DNA from 4 places in the Priestia filamentosa genome. Region 1 is predicted to be linked to each of the others. Evidence: riboswitches for the same ligand, from Rfam matches in the RefSeq annotation. Region 1 holds a riboswitch; each other region holds the start of a gene.
The links. A riboswitch is a leader RNA that binds a small molecule or an ion and turns the genes downstream of it on or off. The one in region 1 is predicted to bind thiamine pyrophosphate.
Positions count from the first base shown of each region.

Region 2: it holds a riboswitch for thiamine pyrophosphate, as region 1 does, so the genes downstream of both, thiW (energy coupling factor transporter S component ThiW) here and B9N79_RS10735 (solute carrier family 23 protein) in region 1, are expected to answer to the same signal.
Region 3: it holds a riboswitch for thiamine pyrophosphate, as region 1 does, so the genes downstream of both, tenA (thiaminase II) here and B9N79_RS10735 (solute carrier family 23 protein) in region 1, are expected to answer to the same signal.
Region 4: it holds a riboswitch for thiamine pyrophosphate, as region 1 does, so the genes downstream of both, B9N79_RS24880 (3-oxoacyl-ACP reductase) here and B9N79_RS10735 (solute carrier family 23 protein) in region 1, are expected to answer to the same signal.

Region 1 is NZ_FXAJ01000002.1:741,858-747,003, reverse strand. It holds gene B9N79_RS10750 (alpha/beta fold hydrolase) at 1-290, shown strand, start outside; gene B9N79_RS10745 (hypothetical protein) at 479-829, shown strand; gene allD (ureidoglycolate dehydrogenase) at 1,196-2,209, shown strand; TPP riboswitch at 2,310-2,418, shown strand; gene B9N79_RS10735 (solute carrier family 23 protein) at 2,656-3,981, shown strand; gene B9N79_RS10730 (LuxE/PaaK family acyltransferase) at 3,978-5,117, shown strand; gene B9N79_RS10725 (acyl-CoA reductase) at 5,117-5,146, shown strand, end outside.
Region 2 is NZ_FXAJ01000007.1:215,997-221,142, reverse strand. It holds gene B9N79_RS21350 (GNAT family N-acetyltransferase) at 1-54, shown strand, start outside; gene B9N79_RS21345 (FixH family protein) at 102-497, shown strand; gene B9N79_RS21340 (SCO family protein) at 498-1,067, shown strand; gene B9N79_RS21335 (YueH family protein) at 1,128-1,376, shown strand; gene B9N79_RS21330 (EamA family transporter) at 1,762-2,652, opposite strand; TPP riboswitch at 3,031-3,141, shown strand; gene thiW (energy coupling factor transporter S component ThiW) at 3,226-3,729, shown strand; gene thiD (bifunctional hydroxymethylpyrimidine kinase/phosphomethylpyrimidine kinase) at 3,726-4,541, shown strand; gene thiM (hydroxyethylthiazole kinase) at 4,541-5,146, shown strand, end outside.
Region 3 is NZ_FXAJ01000007.1:210,581-215,726, forward strand. It holds gene B9N79_RS21290 (AAA family ATPase) at 1-936, opposite strand, end outside; gene B9N79_RS21295 (alpha/beta hydrolase) at 959-1,894, opposite strand; gene B9N79_RS21300 (MerR family transcriptional regulator) at 2,174-3,376, shown strand; gene B9N79_RS26805 (hypothetical protein) at 3,409-3,543, opposite strand; TPP riboswitch at 3,692-3,793, shown strand; gene tenA (thiaminase II) at 3,877-4,566, shown strand; gene thiE (thiamine phosphate synthase) at 4,594-5,146, opposite strand, start outside.
Region 4 is NZ_FXAJ01000016.1:13,464-18,609, reverse strand. It holds gene B9N79_RS24895 (sugar ABC transporter ATP-binding protein) at 1-249, shown strand, start outside; gene rbsC (ribose ABC transporter permease RbsC) at 251-1,207, shown strand; gene rbsB (ribose ABC transporter substrate-binding protein RbsB) at 1,244-2,137, shown strand; TPP riboswitch at 2,227-2,325, shown strand; gene B9N79_RS24880 (3-oxoacyl-ACP reductase) at 2,436-3,197, shown strand; gene B9N79_RS24875 (cupin domain-containing protein) at 3,282-3,824, shown strand; gene B9N79_RS24870 (MFS transporter) at 4,365-5,146, shown strand, end outside.

The DNA.
Region 1 (5,146 bases):
TGATGCTTACTGAAATGGAAAAAACGCCTCCATCTGCTCGAGTTGCTATCATGGCTGATCATACTCGGTATGATTGGCGAGACTTTTTACCTCACATTAACTTACCATCTTTAGTATTAGTAGCTCAAAAAGATAGTGTATTTGATTGGCGAGGTCCTGCATGGGTTGGGGAGCATATCCCAAACGCCAAGACCGTTTTCTTTGAAAACAGCAGCCATGCGCTGTTTGTGGATGAAGTGGAAAAATTCAATAAAACTGTGCTTCGTTTTATGAGTGGAAGGATAGAATGAGATAAGAAGAGGTATCAAAGCGAATGATTTTGATACCTCTTCTTTATTATAAAAATTTAAAAGCTCTCCTTCGAGATTCAGGATACTTAGATACCTAAGAACCTTTTTTAAGAATCGAATATAATTTCTTATAAGTGAGGAAGATATATAAGAATCTGATAAATTAAGTCCTTAGGAGGAGCAACCGTATGTCATTTGAAGATAAGCTTAGAAGTGCAGGTCGTACAGTAAACGACGCTGTAAATAATGCGGTAAATGGTTTTGAAAACGGATTGAGTTACACTTTTGAGGAAAGTGAAAATATTTTAAACGGAATTACGGATGATATTCGAGAAAAGATTAGCGAAAATGCTGATGGTTTAGCCGTAATGTTTAGAAACTCTCATCCTGAAGCAGATTTTGATGAATGTGTGGCTATGGTAACTGTAGGAGCAGCTGCTTATGGAGCGTCTGTTGGTGGTCCCCTTGGCGCAGCCATAAATGCAGGAGGAGGAGTACAGGCAGCACATATAGCTTGTCGTAGAGTATTCCCTGGATAAACAATAAATAGAATATAACTATAAAAGAGCCTGGTCAAAGTACCAATTGAATCGCCGAAGAGAATAACAAGATTATCCTTTTCTGAAAAGTAACGTGGGAATCCGTTTTGAATGATATATTTTCAAAATGGGTTCTTTTTTATTTAGCGATAAGATGATCTGTTTTTTCATTATCCTTTCTTGCATAGTCCTATATAGATGCGTTTTGTTTATTTCTATCTAGTTCTCTAAGCGGGGAATTTTCACATATTTACCGCTAGTTATCCCTCCCATTCCTTTGAAAAAGCTAATTTAAGAAGGAAAATTCAAAAAGGCCATGAAGATTAAAAAAGAAGACGAAAATGCTAAAAAGGGGAGTTTAGCCAAATGACAGATGTAATTGTTGCTTATCATCAATTAAAGGAACTTGTTGGAAAGAAATTAACAAAGGCTGGTCTTCGCCAAGATCATGCGACTGTAGTAGCAGATGTTTTGATTCACGCAGACTTAAGAGGAGTCAGTTCTCATGGTGTACTAAGAACGGAACATTATGTTAAACGCTTAACCGAAGGAGGGCTAAACCCTAGTCCCCAATTTTCTATAAGAGATACAGCTCCATCTGCTGCTGTTTTTGATGGTGATGATGGCATGGGTCATGTAGTTGCTAAGGAAGCGATGAGCCACGCTATCAAATTAGCAAATAAAAACGGAATTGGGATGGTAACAGCTATTAACAGCAGTCACTGCGGGGCATTGTCTTATTTTGCCCAGCAAGCTGCCCAACATAAAATGATTGGTATGGTTATGACTCATACAGATAAAGTAGTGGTGCCATTTGGTGGAGCTAATCCTTTTTTTGGTACAAACCCAATCGCATTTGGTTTTCCTGCTCTTGAACATAAACCAGTGATTCTTGATATGGCTACAAGCAATGTCGCCTTTGGGAAAGTCCTTCATGCGCGCGAAGCTGGTACCTCTATTCCTTCTGATTGGGGAGTGGACGGTAACGGAAAGCCGACTACAGATCCACACAAAGTAAAAGCCTTGCTGCCATTTGCTGGGCCTAAAGGTTATGGACTTGCGATGGTAGTGGATGTGCTTTCAGGTCTACTTGCTGGAGCAGCATTTGGTCCTCATATTACTGCAATGTATGGTGACTATTCAAAGAAACGTAAACTTGGACATTTCTTATGTGCCATTAACCCGGCTATTTTCACTGATCATGATACATTTCTAGCCAATATGGATCAAATGATAAAGGAACTTCATGAAATAACACCTGCCGAGGGGTTTTCAAAGGTCATGGTACCAGGAGAGCCTGAGCAAGTAAAAGAGGAAATGAGACTGAGAGAAGGAGTTCCTGTAACTGAAACTGTCTATGATTATTTATCAAAAGAGTAGAGGCTAATCTATTTTTATAGACTATAAAGTTTCCTACCATTATATGAGTCTTTACTTATCTAGATTTTAAAGTTATTATTAGAGTCGATAAATAAATATACAATTCTACTAGGGGTGCCCGAAACGGGGCTGAGAGAAAAACCGATGTTTTTTAACCCTTTGGACCTGATCTGGATTATACCAGCGTAGGAAAGTAGCTAAGATAAACATTATTCTTTATTACTATACTATACCAGGTCCAAAAGTGGGCCTGGTTTTTATTATGCTCTATTTTCGTTTGGAGTGCTTTTAGAGCCAACCTATTTTAAAAAATCCTAGAAAAAATAGGCACTTGAACGGATTAACTGAGATAAAGCAGAAGGGGGAATTTATGTAATAAAACAAAATATCCGTTTTTATGGCAGCCTAGATCAGAATTGTAAACACTACAGCGTAAGGAGACAGCTATGAAGGAAGAAGCAAAAGATACTACTAATCATTATGAAGAAAAGATAGCATTGGATGAAAAATTGTCGTCTTCAAAAACCTTTCTCTATGGATTGCAGCATGTTTGTGTTTCAAACGTTTGGCTAGATCCTATCTTTGTTGCTGCAATGATCGGTTTACCTCTTTCACAATCGGCAAATATCGTAAGTGCTATATTCATTGTAGCTGGGTTAGTGACATTAATTCAGGCTACTAAGCTAGTAAAATTACCTATTGTGCAGGGACCGTCCGCTGCTTTTGATTCGGTTATGATTGCAGCAGGTAAAGCGAACGGCTTAGCTGCTGCGAGCGGGGGGATTTTTTTAAGTGCAATTATTGTGTTTATTTTATCTATTACAGGTATTATCGGCCGTTTAAAGTCGTTATTTACCCCTGTCATTTCAGGGACCGTTATTTTTCTTGTTGGAATATCTTTATCAGAGTTCACTCTATCTGAATTCTTAGGAGGGGCGCCTGGGGATGAATCATTTGCAAGTCCATCAACATTAACGTTATCAATTACAACCTCCCTCATCGTATTAAGTTTATCTCTTTTTGGTAAAGGATTATGGAAATCTTTTTCCTTTTTAATTGCACTAGTTGTTGGAGACATGCTTGCCGTTATGCTTGGAAAAGCTGATTTCTCTCTAATTGAAAGTAAACCATGGTTTGGAATTCCACAGTTTCTTCCATATGGAAATTTAACGTTTCAGTGGGAACCCTTTTTAACTTTCTTTGTCGTATATATTGTAGCCATTATTGAAGCAATGGGAGTATACCAAGCTTCAGGTGAAATGCTGAATACTGAAATTAATAAAAAACGAATTCGCAATGGGTTTGCGGGCGAAGCCGCTGGTTCATTCCTATCTTCCCTTATTGGAGGATTCCCTACTACTGCGTATGCTCAAAATGTCGGATTACTGAGATTGACAGGGGTAGCTTCAAGATATCCGGTTATGGTGGCTGGGTGTATTTTCCTCCTGTTTGGATTCTTTCCGAAAGTTGGAGCGTTACTTGCTTTAACACCCTCTCCTGTTGTAGGAGGAATCTTTTTGCCTGCTGCGGCTACACTTGTGTCTACAGGTATTTCTATTCTTACTAAAGCGGAAAATACGGACAAAAATTATCTTATCATCGGATTATCCATATTGCTTGCACTTTCATTACCCCATTATTCCGGTAATATAGATGGAATCTTAGGTACAATGCTTTCTAATAGTTTATTAATTGGAGCATTCACTACTATCTTTCTACAACTAATACTTATAACTATACCTAATAGACTGAAAAGAGGGCGTTTAGAATGAGAGAAGATTCAAAAAAGGTTACAGATGAAATTTTACAGTTTATCGAAAGCAATGCACAAGAAAAGCAAACGAATCCTGATATTGCTGAATCAACATATAATGAGCTAGCACTAAAATTGTTTCAATATCAGTTTAAGCATAATAAGGCTTATAAGAAATTTTGTCAGGCGAGAAAAAGAACGCCTTTGACAGTAAAAAGATGGATAGATATTCCCCCAATGCCAATTCAGGGGTACAAGGAATTAACGCTATCTTGTGAACCAATCGAGGAAGCAGAAGCTGTTTTTATGACAAGTGGGACAACGAATCCTGAGGCGAAAGGGAAAAATTATCATCCTGATCTTACTGTTTGGGACGCTTCTATGAAAAGGCCGTTTAAGCGATTTGTGATGCCAGACTATGAGAAGATGACTATTTTTGTGCTTTCACCTGCGGAAGATCTTAACCAAAATTCTTCCTTATCAAGATACTTATCAAATGCTGTGTCCTATTTTGGAACAGAGAACAGCGAATTCTTTTTCAGTGAAGAGGGACTTAACTTCGAAAGGTTTGTTTCCCAATTAAAGAGATGTGAGGAGAAAAGAGAGCCTGTGATGCTAATGGGAGCGAGCTTTGCTTATGTTCATATCCTCGATTACTTAAAAGAAAAGAGAATCCAATTCAGGCTACCAGAAAAAAGCCGAATTTTTGATACAGGAGGTTTTAAAGGTCAGTCACGGGAAGTGGATATGGAGCAGTTGTACACTGAGTTTCAGACGTATTTTCAAATCGGTCGTGATAAATGCATCAATATGTATGGAATGACGGAACTCAGTTCTCAAATCTATGATCAAACGATTGTAAGTAGCTATTTGTATCCATCTGTTCTCCACGATAAAGCGGCAGGTCCCTGGATAAAAACCGTTATTTTAAATACGGAAACGCTAGAACCTGTCCAAGAGGGGGAGAAAGGTGTTATTGCCCATTACGATCTTGCCAATTGGAATTCGTGCCTAGCCCTTTTAACAGAAGATCTTGGCTATCAAACGGAAAATGGTTTCGTTCTGCTTGGAAGAATAAAAGATTCTGAGGCAAGAGGCTGTTCCATTGCCGTTGATCAGTTAATACAGTCAAATTCAGGTGGTGCGGTAAGGTAGTGAAAACTATAAAAGAATTAAATATATTT
Region 2 (5,146 bases), on a different contig from region 1:
TATGATGTAAAAAAGGATAGAATCACATTAACAAAGCACCTTTTCCACTTTTAAAGGAGATTTTTTAAAAAAACAGAACTAATAAAATGAGGAGGGAGAAGATGAAAAAGATTTTGTTCGTTTTAGCACTCGCATTTATGGCTGGTTGCAGTAGTGAAACAAGTGGGGAGAATACATCAAATGATGAGATAGAGGAACTTAAAGTAGAGTTAGATGTTCCGTCAACTGTTCAACAAAATGAAGATGTGTTGTATGAAGCAACTGTTACATATGGAGACGAAAAAGTAAAAAAAGCAGATACTGTCGATTTCGAGTTCAAGGAAGTGAACAGTGACAAAGAAGGAGAAATGATAAAAGCGGAGAAAGAGGAGAACGGGGTATATACAATCAAGCACCGTTTTGAAAAAGAGGGGACATATGTTGTGCAAGTACATGTTCTTGCTCATTCTCAGCATGTTATGCCTGAAAAAGAGGTTAAAGTCATAGGAGAGAAATAGGTGAATGATGTGAAAACTTTAGGTAAAGCAGCTTTAACAGCTTTGATGCTTTTCTTCCTCTTCGGTTGTTCAAAGGAAGAAGGCATCTCTTTTTCATTTCAAAATCAGGAAAATCAAACATTTTCGTCCGAAGAGCTAGAAGGAAAAGTATGGATTGCGGACTTTATGTTTACGAACTGTCGCACTGTTTGTTCTCCAATGACGGCCAATATGAAAAAACTCCAAGAGCGAGCTGCGAAACAAGGAATTAACGTCCAATTCATTTCTTTTAGCGTTGATCCGGAAGTTGATACACCTGAAAAGTTAAAAGAATATGTTGCATATCACGGGGGTGATTTCTCAAACTGGAACGTGTTAACGGGATATAAGCAAGAGGAAATTGAGACATTTGCTAAAGAAAACTTTTCAGCTATTGTTAAAAAACCTGAAGAAAGCGATCAAGTTCTTCATTCTACATCTTTTTATCTTGTAGACAAAGAAGGAGAGATAGTAGAAACGTTTGAAGGAGTGAAGAACCCTCCTTACAATGATATTTTAAAAGAAGCCGAAAAAGCGGAGGAAAAGAACTAGTCAATCATCCTTTTTGACGGTATAGTTGTATGGTGAAAGCGAAAGAAAGTAGGGATTAGCATGAAAATTAGAATGGCAAACATTGACTATGAAGGAAGAAAAGTTGGACAAGTATACCTTCATGAAAACAAAAAAGAAGAAACAACTCTTATTGCAATTCCTGATTTGGAATGGTCAACAGTTGTTTCCTATGGAGAAGAGATTGAAGAAATGAAAATGCGTGTGTTCACCTCGTTGAAAGAGCGTACAAATGAAGAAGTTGGTCGTGAAATGACGGCTAAAATAAATTATTGGGTTCGTGAAATGTAGCAAGTGGGTAAATCATTGAGAGAAGGGGGAGAGTGGTTAATAGGCATTTGCCCCGCTTTCACCTCTCTAATTACTTAGATAACGATCTAGTTTCAGAACAATAGAAGTAATGGGTTAACTAGATTAGAATTTAAACAACAAGGTCCTTTAAGAAATGGTTTGTATCAGAACCAGAACGATAGCATGTTTAATACGATATTTCTTCTTTATTAAATGAGGGGACATTAGTGTTTTAAAAGAAATTAATGAATAACGGTAAACGGCATTATAATGCCTTATACTGAGGCTTACTTATAATTTAAAAGAGGAATAATTAAACTGCCCCTTTATTGTTGTCGAACAATAAAGGGGCAGTTTAGTTTGTATAATAGTTTGCTTCAAATATTCAATGTCCTTTGTCAAGGGAGTAAGTTTGACGGATTTTGATATTTGGGTAAGCAATTCCTGCCAGAATGATAACTACACCAATCCATTGGAATAAGGTCACCGTTTCATGCAGAACAATGGTAGACATCGTTACAGCCGTTGGTAGCTCTGAGGCACTTAGAATGGTTCCTAAGCTTCCGCCTACTTTAGGCATACCAATATTAAATAAAATAGGGGGAATGACTGAACCAAAGAATCCGGTGAGAAGACCGTATATCCACAGTCCATTTGTAAGCGAATCGTTTACAAGAAATACAGGCGGCAACAAAACAAATATAGTCAATGCCGCTCCAGTTGTCATAATTGCACTTTTATAAATTGGATGAATAGGTATACTTGTACGTCCACTTAGAAAAATAAAAAGAGCAAATGATAAAGCAGCAAGCAACCCAAAGCTGATGCCGGTAAGTGAAAAAGCAATCTCACTCTTCAAGAAGCCAGAAGCAAGGAGAGAACCGAAAAGGATAATTCCTGTTGCAATTAAGTTTGTGCGAGTGGGTACTTTCTTATCAAAAAGATATTGTAAAATTATACTTATCCATGTGAATTGCAGGAGAAGTATAATGGCAAACGAGGCATTTACATAATTAAGAGTTTGGTTGTAAAAAATCCCAGTTAAGCCCATTGGTATACCACTTAGAATCAAAGTTAGCCACTGTTTACCTTTTAAACGTACTTTTGGCACAAAAATTGAAATGATCCACAACATGATAGATCCAAGTAAATATTGAGATCCTGTTATTTCACTTAGTTTAAATCCTTGACTGTAGCCTATTTTAACAAACGTTGATACGACTCCATAAGAACAGCCACCTAAAAAGACAAGTAATGCATAGCTCCAAATCTTCATTATTAAACCCTCCATACAACAAAATAAAGCCACCCATCTCTAAAAAGAGATGGGTGGCGAAAAGTAAAGCAATATTACATAAAAATCCACCTGCTGTAAATTGATGTTTACAGCTTTTAATTATTCAATAACTTATATTATAAAATTTTCGGGTGTATCCATCAAGCTAAAAATATAACAATGAGTAGGCCTTGTCTAAATAAAGTAGGAAACTGACTTTTTTGTGGTAACACCATTTTTCTTGGTGGAGGAATGATGGGGGTAAGCGTGAGCGGTTACCATATTTTTAGATCTATCCCAAATTATCAGTATAGCCTTTGAACGTTTTACCTTTGCAACTTTGTCGAAAATTGATATAATAGAGAAAAATTCATAAGTATTCTGCACTAGGGGAGCTGGAGAAGCCGGCTGAGAGTAAGACCTTTTGTCTTTGACCCTTCAAACCTGAACTAGTTAAAACTAGCGTAGGGAAGTCGCGTTACGATATTAATTGAAGTGTACAAATCGGCTTTTTAAGTTGTACTCTTTACTTACATAACAAGCTTCTCCTAGTGCTCATAGGAGGAGCTTTTTTTGCGTAAAACAACGAAGCTATCAGCAACAGCCCTTTTAATGGCAATTGGAACGTTAACAAGTCATCTTTTTTACATTCCGCTTGGGTTTGCAAAGATATTTCCGTTACAGCACGTGATTAACGTGCTTTCTGCTGTATTGTTAGGCCCTTTTTACGCTGTTTTATGTGCGTTTGGAACATCGCTTTTACGTAACTTGTTTGGGACAGGTTCAATTCTTGCTTTCCCAGGAAGTATGATTGGGGCCTTTTTAGCAGCGTTTTTGTATCAGAAAACGAAGAACATGGCGCTCACTGCGTTAGGAGAAGTCGTTGGAACAGGGATTATCGGGGCCATAATAGCGTATCCTTTTGCCCTCCTTTTCTTAGGGAAAAATGTCGCTCTCTTTGCTTTTGTTCCATCATTTATTATGAGCTCGTTTGGTGGGGCATTACTTGGCTATATCTTTTTGCGTGTACTTATAAAACGAAATGGAATTGAAAATTTAAGGAGGCTAAATTCATGAAAACATCTTTAACAATCGCAGGCTCGGACAGTTCAGGAGGAGCAGGCATTCAAGCAGATTTAAAAACTTTCTCAGCACTTGGGACGTACGGGATGAGCGTTATTACTGCTGTTACCGCTCAAAATACGAGAGGTGTTCTTTCTGTGCAAGATATTTCGCCAAACATTATTGAAGATCAGCTTGATGCTATTTTTACAGATATTAAAGTTGATAGTGTGAAAATTGGAATGCTCTCAACAGTTGAAACAATTAAAGTAGTTGCTAAAAAACTGAAGGAATACAATGCTCCGTATATTGTATTGGATCCTGTGATGATTTCAAAAAGCGGCTATGACTTGCTTCACCCAGAAGCTGTTGAGGCATTAAAAGAAGAACTATTGCCTCTTGCGTCAGTTGTAACACCGAACGTTCCTGAAGCATGCAAACTTACAGGAGCAGAGATTAAGACAATCGAGGAGATGGAAGATGCGGCACGTCTTTTAATAAAGGAAGGTCCATCAGCCATTTTAATGAAGGGCGGACATTTAGAAGAAGAACCAACAGATGTTCTTTTTAATGGAGAAATGTTCACACATTTTTATGGAAAGAGAATTCAAACAAAAAACACGCATGGCACAGGTTGCACGCTTTCAGCTGCCATCTCAGCGGGATTAGCACGAGGATTAGCCCTTGAAGATGCAGTAAAACAAGCAAAAGAATATATTACAGGCGCTATTAAGAATAGCTTAAACATCGGAAGCGGACATGGCCCAACTCATCATTTTTATGATCTTTACGAAAAAGCGGGCGTCTATAAAGAGGAGAGAGTCTAATGATGAAACAAAAAATTAGTGAGTTGTTAAAGGAAACAAGAGAAAAAAATCCTCTTGTTCATCATATTACAAATGCTGTGACAATTAATGATTGTGCGAATGCAACACTCGCTGCTGGCGGTTCGCCCGTTATGGCAGATGCTATTGAAGAAGTAGAAGAAATGACGTCTATTTCTTCTGCACTTGTTATTAATTTTGGGACAATCAAAAAAGATTCTCTTGTTGCGATGGAAAAAGCAATGAGAAAAGCAAATGAAAAAGACATTCCAGTTGTCTTTGATCCTGTTGGAGTTGGGGCTACAACATATCGTACGAAATCTGTTCAGTGGCTGTTAGAGCAAGTAAAGGTAACCGTTATTAGAGGAAATGTTTCTGAAGTGGCCTCTCTTATTGGAGTAGAAGCTAAAACCTCAGGTGTTGATGCTGGGGAAGTTGGCGAAGATAAAACTACAATTGCTAAAAAAACGGCCAAAAAGTATAACACTGTTGTTGTCATAAGCGGAGAAATTGACGTTATTACAGACGGAGAACGTGTCGTCTACGTAGAGAATGGTCACCAGATGTTAACGCGTGTAAGTGGGACAGGATGTATGACAGCATCTATT
Region 3 (5,146 bases), on a different contig from region 1:
AATAACGTCCATGTCTTTCTCATACTCGTCCATAATGCCATAGCGAATTTCATCTTTTTCAATTTCTAAAAAAAGTTTTACATGACCTTCTTGTTCTTTTGTATAAATAACAAGAGAAGGATAGGAATCATTTTTAAATGTTGTAAGCTCCCGAGCCTTTTGAATACAAAGAGGCGATAACTCTGGTATTTCACAAATTGCTCCGTGAACCATTTTCAAAAGAGTACAAACTCGTGCATCTTCTGCCTCTTCGTAAGGTTTTTCACTAAGATGCTTTAAATAATGAATAATAACAGGAACAAAAAGCTCTCTATATCTTGTTATACAATAAAGGAAATCTTGCACATCAAGCATTGTTGCATTTTTTACTTCACGAGCTACAAATGGTAAAAGATACTTGCACAGTTCCACATACTGACTATAATTATCAGCAGCACGCCCTAATTTCTCATGTGCTCCGATCATATTTTTAAATGTTTCAAGCACTTCTTTTTTGTACATAGGGTACGATGTATAATCAAATGCTGCAAGCAAATAACCAAGAAGCGGAGCTCCTAATGAATAGCCACATGAGTGACTTTGACGAGTCGCCTCATTAAGTCTTTCTTTAAGAGGCTTCTCATCGTCATAAAGCGTTCTAAGTACATCTGTACATTGTTCTTCATGAGTGATAGAGAACCGTTCAAATTCGAGTAAGCTACGCCAATAAACAAAGTACCCGCTTGATGTATTTTCCTTTTTAAGATCATGAACGATTTCCCCAACCGTTTCTTTTGTTATAACACTTCTTTCCATAAATTCGTTTAACTCTTTTAATACATACCACTTATATTTTTGATCATAGTGAGCTGACTCTTTGAAGCGATGGTAATGAGCAAGAGCAATTGTAATAAACTCATCTTCTTCAAAATGAAAGGCTCCAATTGTTTCCTTCATCTTTTTTCATCCTCTTGCAATTTTATTCTTTCTCTTTAGTTTGTACCACTTTCTCTATTTTTTGTAACACGATATTACGAAATATTTCTTTTTCATTTAACAGCTGATGATCTCCGCCATCTACTATAATGCATGAGGAGTGTGGAAATTTTTTTTGTAGAAATGGCAAGTTATAACGATGTAAAACGGTTTTATCTTTATTTCCTTGAATAAAAGTAACTTCTTGGGTAGAAGCACGCGTGTTGTCAAGCGTCCGCGTCCATGCTTGTACAGCTTTTATCCATTCTAACGGAAGTCTTGTAAACTGAAGCGGATCCCTTTGCACCTCTTGAAGGTATGCTTTATCGCTTGAATTGTGCCGAAATATCCGTTTGAAGCTTTTCACATATGGAAAAAGAAGCGGAATAGATAAAGCTGCCAGCTGCCAACCTTTCATCCGGACAAGAGGAGCAAGAAAGAATACATGCCTAAATGGGCATGCATGACTATCTTTTAAAAGATAGTCAACAACAACCCCCGCCCCTGTGCTGTGTGCCACAACAAATGGAGGAAATTCTTTTTGACAATATGTATGAATAAAATGTGAGAATGCTTCTCTATATTGAGAAAACTCTTTAATCGTCGCTTTCTCTCCTGTAGAGAGACCATGACCTTGTAAATCATAGCATATAACTTCATATTTCATATTTGTAAAATAGCGGATCGCATGCTTTAATGTTGCGCTATGATCATAATAACCGTGAAGAACTACAATTGTTCCACGCTTATTTTCGGGACGAAAACGCTGCATGAAGAAAGAATGTGAACGATGGTCAAAAAAGCCGAACTCATACTGAAGGTTTGACACATCTAGCTTATAAAACTGAAGATAGTCCGTAATTTGATGATATTCTTCCTTTTGCCGATACAAAGTTGGAAATGGAAACTGTTCTTTGTCTAGCGATTGAAAACTATACATGTCATCCTCCTCTTTCTCCATTTTATATCAGTATTCTCTTTTTATCAGAAGAAAATCAAAATAAAAAGGGTGACACTATAAGTCGAAATTTCTCTTCTTTTTATTTTAGTTGTAGCAAACAAACACTAGTTTTGACAACCTTTGTCTTTCAGCAGGAAAATGAGGCTTAATTGAAGGAATAGTGTATTAGTATAAAAAGACAATATGAAAACATAACGATACCAATAATGGATTTTTTAATAAAAACTGACGTAACCCGCTTGAGGAGGAGTGAGTAAAATGCAAACGTATACGACGAAAGAAGCTGCTAAAAAGGTCAATGTTCCGCCAAGAATTATTAAACAATGGGAAAAAGAACTCGATGGATTTTTTTACATTCCTCGCACAAAACAAGGTGCACGCATTTATACAGAAGAAGAGCTCCAAATGCTGAGAACGTTAAAAGATATGTACGGAAAGAAAACAAAAAAAGAAGAAATTAAGCTGTTTCTTAAAAAGGCGAAGCAGAAACCAGAATCCTCACAAAATAGTACTGAGCAGTCTAATGTCTTATCCTTTGCTAAACATAACAGTTCTCTTAATGAAAATAACAATGAAAAAAAACAAGCGCCGCCTCCTTCTTCTATCGATCAAAAAAAGCAGCAAAGAGTCGTTGAACAACGTATTAAAGCTGAACGTGAACGCCAGCGCCTTCAGCAGGAAGAGAAGAAAAAGAACGAGGAACGTTCTACAATATGCCCAGTAGACTCTACTCCTCAGCCTGTAAATCAAGTGAAAAGTGAATTGGTTGAAAAAGTCCAAACATACAAAGATGTATTTGAAGCTTTTGATACATTCAAACGCGAACTTTTAACAGAGGTCAGAAATGAAATTCGCGGTGAAGTGAGAAATGAAATTATTTCTGAAGTAAAAGAACAACTTCAACATAACAATGAGCAGACAGTCGAAGCAATTGAAGCGATTAATGCGGTTGTCTCTGAATCTGGTGAACAAACGTCGAAAGAAGTGCAGCGAGAGCTCAAACATGTTTCAAGCCGCTTAACAAAAATAAGTGAAGAAACAACTGAAGAAATGCAGGGATATGTTGAACAAGTTTCAGCAGAAGCATTAGACAGACAAGCTGAGCTCAAACATTGGCTTACAAATATTGAACAGTCATCGGGAAGTTCAATGGATGAGATGAAAAAAATGGTTCATGAGTTAGAAGAAAATTCAAAGTCGACAAGCTTTGAACTTCGCTCGTTTGCTCATGAGATGACGAAGCGTTCAGACTGGAAAGCAGATGAAATGAAAGATTTAATTGATTCTATTAAACGTGATAGAGCAGCATATGTAAATGAACTAAAGCATGACAGACAAATGCATCGTCAAGATATCGAAGAACGTGAACGTCTCTTCCACGACTTTGTTCATAATTTTAGACAAACAGCAGCAGCTGAAGAAGAAGAAAAAGTCAAATCATGGTGGAGGTTTTGGAAATAAAGGAAGAACGAGAGCCCATTTGGCTCTCGTTCTTAGCGTGGATTTGTTTTTTCTACAGATGTATGGGTGCTTTTAGGATTTTCATTTATTTCACGTGCAATTTCCATTTTATTTGTTTTGTTCACACTTTGTAAACCAGACTTTGTTTTTTGATTACGCTTTGTCATCGTCATTCTCCTCCTTTTATGCTGCTTTCCCTTTTAATATGGGCGAGAATACTCGCCTTCATAACCTAATTTGAAGCTTTACAAACATTTCCGAATAAGGGATATACAAAGATGGAAAAATCATGTTATACTAAGTGCAATTACATAGGAAGTCCACTAGGGGTGCCGTAATGGCTGAGATAAGAGCTTTCTTAATCCCTTTGAACCTGATCTGGTTTATACCAGCGTAGGAAAGTGGCAGCAGCGTTTTTTCGCTCGTTGTCCACTCTTTTTATGAAGAGTGGTTTTTTATTTCCTTTCCCTTTTGGCCTTCCACTATAAGGAGGAAAAATGATGTCTTTTAGTCAAGAACTTCGTCGCCTTGCAGCACCTGTTTATGAAGCAATTTTCAATCACCCTTTTGTGAAAGGAATTGGAGAAGGAAACGTTCCAAAAGACGCTCTTATTCACTACGTTTGTCAAGATTTCGAATATTTAACTTCTTTCTGTCGCGTATATGGCGTTGCTATTTCACGCTGTGAAAATCGTGAACAGATGGAACTTTTTAATGAACAAATCAATTTTGTGCTTCATAGTGAAGTTCATCCTCATCACAATTTTTGCGATGTTGCAGGAGTTAAATATGAAGATCTTCAAGCAAAACCACTAGCACCTGGTGCCCATCATTATATTAACCATATGACAACCGTTGCTCAAACAGGCTCGCTTGGAGAAATCATCGCTGTTCTTCTTCCATGCCCATGGACATACTTAGAAATTGGTCAAAAACTAATTGAGCAACACGATCCGACAGAAGATCATCCTTTCTATGAATGGATTATGTTTTATGGCAAAAAAGAAATGGACTCTGTAACACACAAGCTTTGCGCTCTCTTAGATCAGTGGGCAGAAGGCGCTTCAGAGCGTGAAAAAGAAAAAATGAAAGATCATTTCATCAAAAGCTGTGAGCTTGAGTATTTATTCTGGGATATGGCTTATCAAAAACAGCAGTGGCCAAGTGAAATGAGCCCTGTAGAAGCATAAAAAAAGAGAGACAGGTGTCTCTCTTTTTTATTGAATATTTAATTTCTCGTTTAATTCTTCCGCTGCTTTCTTCGGGTCTTGACTTTTTAAAATAGCTGACACAACAGCAGCTCCTCTAATACCTGTTCCATTTAATTTTTCAATGTTTCCAGCTGTAATTCCACCAATTGCAACAGCTGGAATACGCACGCTTCCCGTAATTTCAGTTAGCTCTTCTTTTGTGATTCCTTTTGCATCAAGTTTTGTGCTTGTCGGAAAAACTGCGCCAACTCCAATATAATCTGCTCCGTCCTCTACTGCTTTTTTTGCTTCTTGAACTGTTCGAACAGATACGCCAACAATCATATCTCCTACAAGAGAACGTACAACTTTTAGTGGCAAATCGTCTTGGCCAACGTGTACGCCAAAAGCCCCAACAGCAAGCGCTATATCTACCCTGTCATTAATAATGAGCGGAACGTGAAAACGATCAAGAAGCTGTTTAAGCCGGAGGGCACGCTCATAAAACTTTTTTCCGTCCGCTTCCTTTTCACGAAGCTGTACGAGCGTTACCCCTCCTTCGAGCGCTTTTTCCACTTTT
Region 4 (5,146 bases), on a different contig from region 1:
CCAAAAGTGTTAATTTTAGATGAGCCAACGCGAGGAGTCGACGTTGGCGCGAAACGTGAAATTTACCAGTTAATGAATGAACTAACAGACAGAGGTGTTGCCATTATTATGGTCTCATCTGAGCTTCCTGAAGTACTTGGCATGAGCGATCGTATCCTCGTTGTTCATGAAGGTAGAATTACAGGAGAATTAATGAAGGAAGAAGCAACACAAGAAAAAATCATGACATTTGCAACAGGAGGGAATTAACATGAAAACAGCTATAAACAAAGTAAATCATGTTGATAATTTACTGCAAAAGCTTGGACCATTACTCGGATTTATTATTTTAGTTGCTATCGTGTCAATTTTAAATCCAAGCTTTTTAGAACCACTGAATCTATTAAATTTACTGCGTCAAGTTGCGATTAATGCGCTTATTGCCTTTGGAATGACATTTGTTATTTTAACGGGTGGGATTGATTTGTCAGTAGGATCAATTTTGGCTCTATCTAGTGCGCTAATTGCTGGAATGATTGTATCAGGTATTGACCCGATTTTAGCTATTTTAATTGGATGTATCTTAGGTGCAGTCATGGGGGCGATTAATGGTCTTCTTATTACAAAAGGAAAAATGGCGCCATTTATCGCAACGCTTGCAACAATGACAATTTTCCGTGGTTTAACGCTTGTCTATACAGATGGAAACCCAATTACAGGTCTTGGCGAAAACTATGCCTTTCAACTATTTGGACGTGGTTATTTCTTAGGTATTCCAGTTCCTGCAATTACAATGATTATTTCATTTGCAGTGCTGTGGGTGATTTTACACAAAACATCATTTGGCCGTAAAACATATGCCATTGGTGGAAATGAAAAAGCAGCTCTTATTTCAGGCATTAAAGTACCACGAGTAAAAGTGATGATTTATGCGCTAGCAGGACTTTTATCGGCACTAGCGGGAGCGATTTTAACATCTCGTTTAAACTCAGCGCAGCCAACAGCAGGAACTTCTTATGAGTTAGATGCGATTGCGGCTGTTGTATTAGGTGGAACAAGTTTATCTGGTGGACGTGGTTTAATTGTTGGAACATTGATTGGTGCTTTAATTATTGGAACGTTAAATAATGGTTTGAACTTATTAGGTGTATCATCATTCTTCCAAATGGTTGTAAAAGGTGTTGTTATCTTGATTGCGGTGTTAATTGATCGTAAAAAATCAGCATAGGAGGGGTTCTCATTGAAAAAGGTCTTACTTGTACTCATGTCGTTTTCACTTCTTATTCTAGCGGCTTGTTCATTAGAGCCTCCAGAATGGGCAAAACCAAAGAAAAAAGGAAATTTAGAAGATATTAAAATTGGCTTATCGGTTTCTACGTTAAATAACCCGTTCTTTGTTTCATTAAAAAATGGAGTTGTAAAAGAAGCGAAAAAGCAAGGAATGGACGTTGTGATTGTTGACGCACAGAACGATTCAGCTAAGCAAGTTAACGATGTTGAAGATTTACTACAACAAGGTGTTGATGTTTTACTAATTAACCCAACAGATTCAGCAGCTATTTCAACAGCCGTTCAATCAGCTAATAATATTGGCATTCCTGTTGTTACATTAGATCGTTCAGCAGATAAAGGAAAGGTCGAAACGTTAGTTGCTTCTGACAATGTAAAGGGTGGCGAAATGGCAGCTGATTACATTGTTGAAAAGTTAGGTGAAGGAGCTAAAGTAGCTGAACTTGAAGGAACTCCAGGAGCATCTGCAACACGTGAACGAGGCAAAGGATTTCACAATATAGCAGATCAAAAACTTGACGTTGCGGCAAAACAGTCTGCGGATTTTGATCGTACAAAAGGTTTGAATGTAATGGAGAACTTACTGCAAGGAAACTCAGATATTAAAGCAGTATTCGCTCATAATGATGAAATGGCATTAGGAGCTATCCAAGCAATTAACAGCTCAGGGCGAGATGTTCTTGTTGTTGGATTTGACGGAAATGAAGATGCCGTTAATGCTGTAAAAGAAGGGAAATTAGCAGCAACTGTAGCACAGCAACCAGAATTAATTGGTGAGCTAGCTGTTAAAGCTGCAAGTGATGTTCTAAAAGGCAAGAAAGTTGAAAAGAATATTGCAGCACCGTTAAAGTTAATGACGAAGAAATAATGAAAAAGCATCATGCGCCCTTTAGGGGAGTATGATGCTTTTAAAATTGTACAAACGTTAGAAGTTAAAATATAATAATATTGACAATAAATATTTTACAGGGGAACTCATACGAGTTGAGAAGGTAAAAACCTGACCCTTTGAACCTGAGAGTTAATACTCGCGTAGGGAGTAAAAGTATACAGTTTGTACATGAAGAATGTTCAGCCCTTTTACTTTTGCCGAGTGAAAGGGCTTTTTTGTATTCACTCTCTCTTTCAAGTTTATTGTAAATATAGGATTGAAAGGAATTTATTCGATGAAAAACTTTAAAGGAATTGCATTAGTAACAGGAGCAAGTAGAGGATTAGGATCTGAAATTGCAAGAACGTTCGTAGAAAATGGATACGGCGTTATTGTGAATTATTATCAGAACAAAGAAAGGGCCGAAATGTTAGTAGATGAGTTAGGGAAAGAAAATGCAATCGCACTTTATGCTGATATTACAAATAAACGTGATGTTGAAGAGTTAGTGAACCAAACGATTCAGCATTATGGATGTATTAATATCATTATTAATAATGCTCTGGTAAATTTTAGATTTGATCCAAATGCACAGGAACCTGTCCATGAGTTAAGCTGGGGGAAATATGTAGAACAGTTTGAAGGGTCTGTTCATGGAGCATTGAATACTATTCAAGCAGCTTTACCATATTTGAAAGAAACAGATAATGCGAGAGTCGTAAATATTGGTACAAATTTATTTCAGAGTCCTATTGTTCCTTATCATCAATATACAACAGGAAAAGCAGCTCTAGTTGGATTTACGAGAAACATGGCAAAAGAGCTTGGACAATATGGTATTACGGTCAATATGGTATCAGGTGGTCTTTTACAAACAACAGATGCTAGTGCCCTTACAACAGAGGAAGTGTTCAACATTGTCGCAAGTAATTCTGCTTTAAATCGTGTCACTACCCCAAAAGACGTAGCTGAAACAGTGGTATTTTTAGGGTCTGACAGAGCTAAAGGAATTACAGGACAAAATATTGTAGTTGATAGTGGTTTAACAATGAACTAAAGATGCATTTCATAAAGGGAACGGAATATACTATTAAAATGGCGTATAGGATATTTTATAAACATATGAAAGGAATGAAGAGAAATGTATTATTCTCCTTATATGTATTCCTATCCTTATTACGTACAGTATCCAGTATTTCAGGCAGCGTATAGGTTTAATCCATATGAAGTTTATTCCCATTGGTACACCAGAGAAAAAATTGAGTTAAAAGATTACGGAAGACAGCCGTTTGTGGTGAATATTAAGGAAGCCACTAAGCAAAATAAAACGTTCCGTACAGCCTTATGGACAGGACGTCATCTGCAAGTTACATTGATGAGTATTAAACAAGGAGAAGACATTGGGCTTGAAACTCATCCGAAAACAGATCAATTTTTAAGAGTTGAAGAGGGTCAAGGACTTGTTCAGATGGGAAAAACAAAAAACAACTTATCTTTTCGAGAAAGAGTTTCTGATGATGACGCCATTATGGTACCTGCGGGGACATGGCATAATGTTACAAATACGGGGGATAGGCCATTGAAGATTTACGCTATTTATGCGCCTCCTGAACATCCGTTTGGTACGGTGCATCGCACGAAAAGAGAGGCAGAGGCTGCTGAACGAAAAAATGAATTAGTGTAATTTGCATCTATAAATATATATTTATAGGAAAGATAGAGAGAAATATGGAAGAAGGCTGTTTCTTTATTAGAGAAACAGCCTTTTTTTATATGGAGTTTAAAATTAACAGACTTTTTTAAAAAATATAGACAACAAAAATGATTACCTGTATACTTGTATTGTAAGTTAGTTGTAATACAAGCATACAGGTTGGTGTTCTTATAAAATATTTGATATAGGAATTGCAGAATAAAATGTAGCTGAAATTGCAGTAGGACTTGTAACAAGTAAAATTTATTTTGTAAGCACTTACAAAATGTTTAATTTACATCGAATAACAGAGCAGATTAGAAAGGAAGTTTATTATCAGCATTACAGTCGATAATAGCATCGAAACAACAAAAGAAATGCTGTAGTAATACAAACACAACTAAATAATAAAGGAAGGGGAGAAGAGAATGCTTAGTTTAATTGAAAGCGCTTAATTGGGGATAGTTGATGCCAGAGGGATAAGGTAGCAAGGTTAAAAAAGGCCAAAAAAGCCCAAAAGGGGGATTTATCTTGAATCAGGTTGATTTAGAACGTTCTACCACAAGGAAAGTAACACTTCGACTAATTCCATTTCTATTCCTATGTTTTATTATTGCAATATTAGATAGAGTAAATATTGGGTTTGCTGCACTACAAATGAACGAAGATCTTGGGTTTTCCAATGCTGTCTTTGGTTTAGGAGCAGGAATTTTCTTTATTGGCTATTTTCTATTAGAAGTTCCAGGAAGCGCTATGATGACAAAGATTGGGGCAAGAAAATGGATTAGCCGCATTATGGTAACATGGGCGATTATTGCTGTTTTCATGGCATTTGTCCAAACTCCTACGCAGTTTTATATTGCTCGTTTTCTTTTAGGGGTGGCGGAAGCTAGTTTCTATCCTTGTATGGTTTATTATTTGAGCGGTTTCTTCCAAACAAAACATCATGCCAAGGCTATTGCAGGATTTATGCTTGCTATTCCAGGAGCAAATGCTATAGGTTCGCCTCTCTCTACGTTTCTATTAGGAATTGACTGGTTTGGTTTAGCAGGGTGGCAATGGCTATTTATTTTAGAGGCTATTCCAGCATTAATTTTAGGTATTATTTGTTACTTTTATCTCGATGACAGGCTTGAAGACGTAAACTGGTTAAATCATGGGGAAAAGGAATGGCTAATGAGTGTGATTGCAAAAGAAAGACAGGAAAAGGAAGAAGTGAAGCATTATACTTTTGCCCAAGCTTTAAAAGATCGGGATGTATTGATCTTATCAATTGGATACTTCTGTTGGATGGTCGGCTATTACGGCATTAA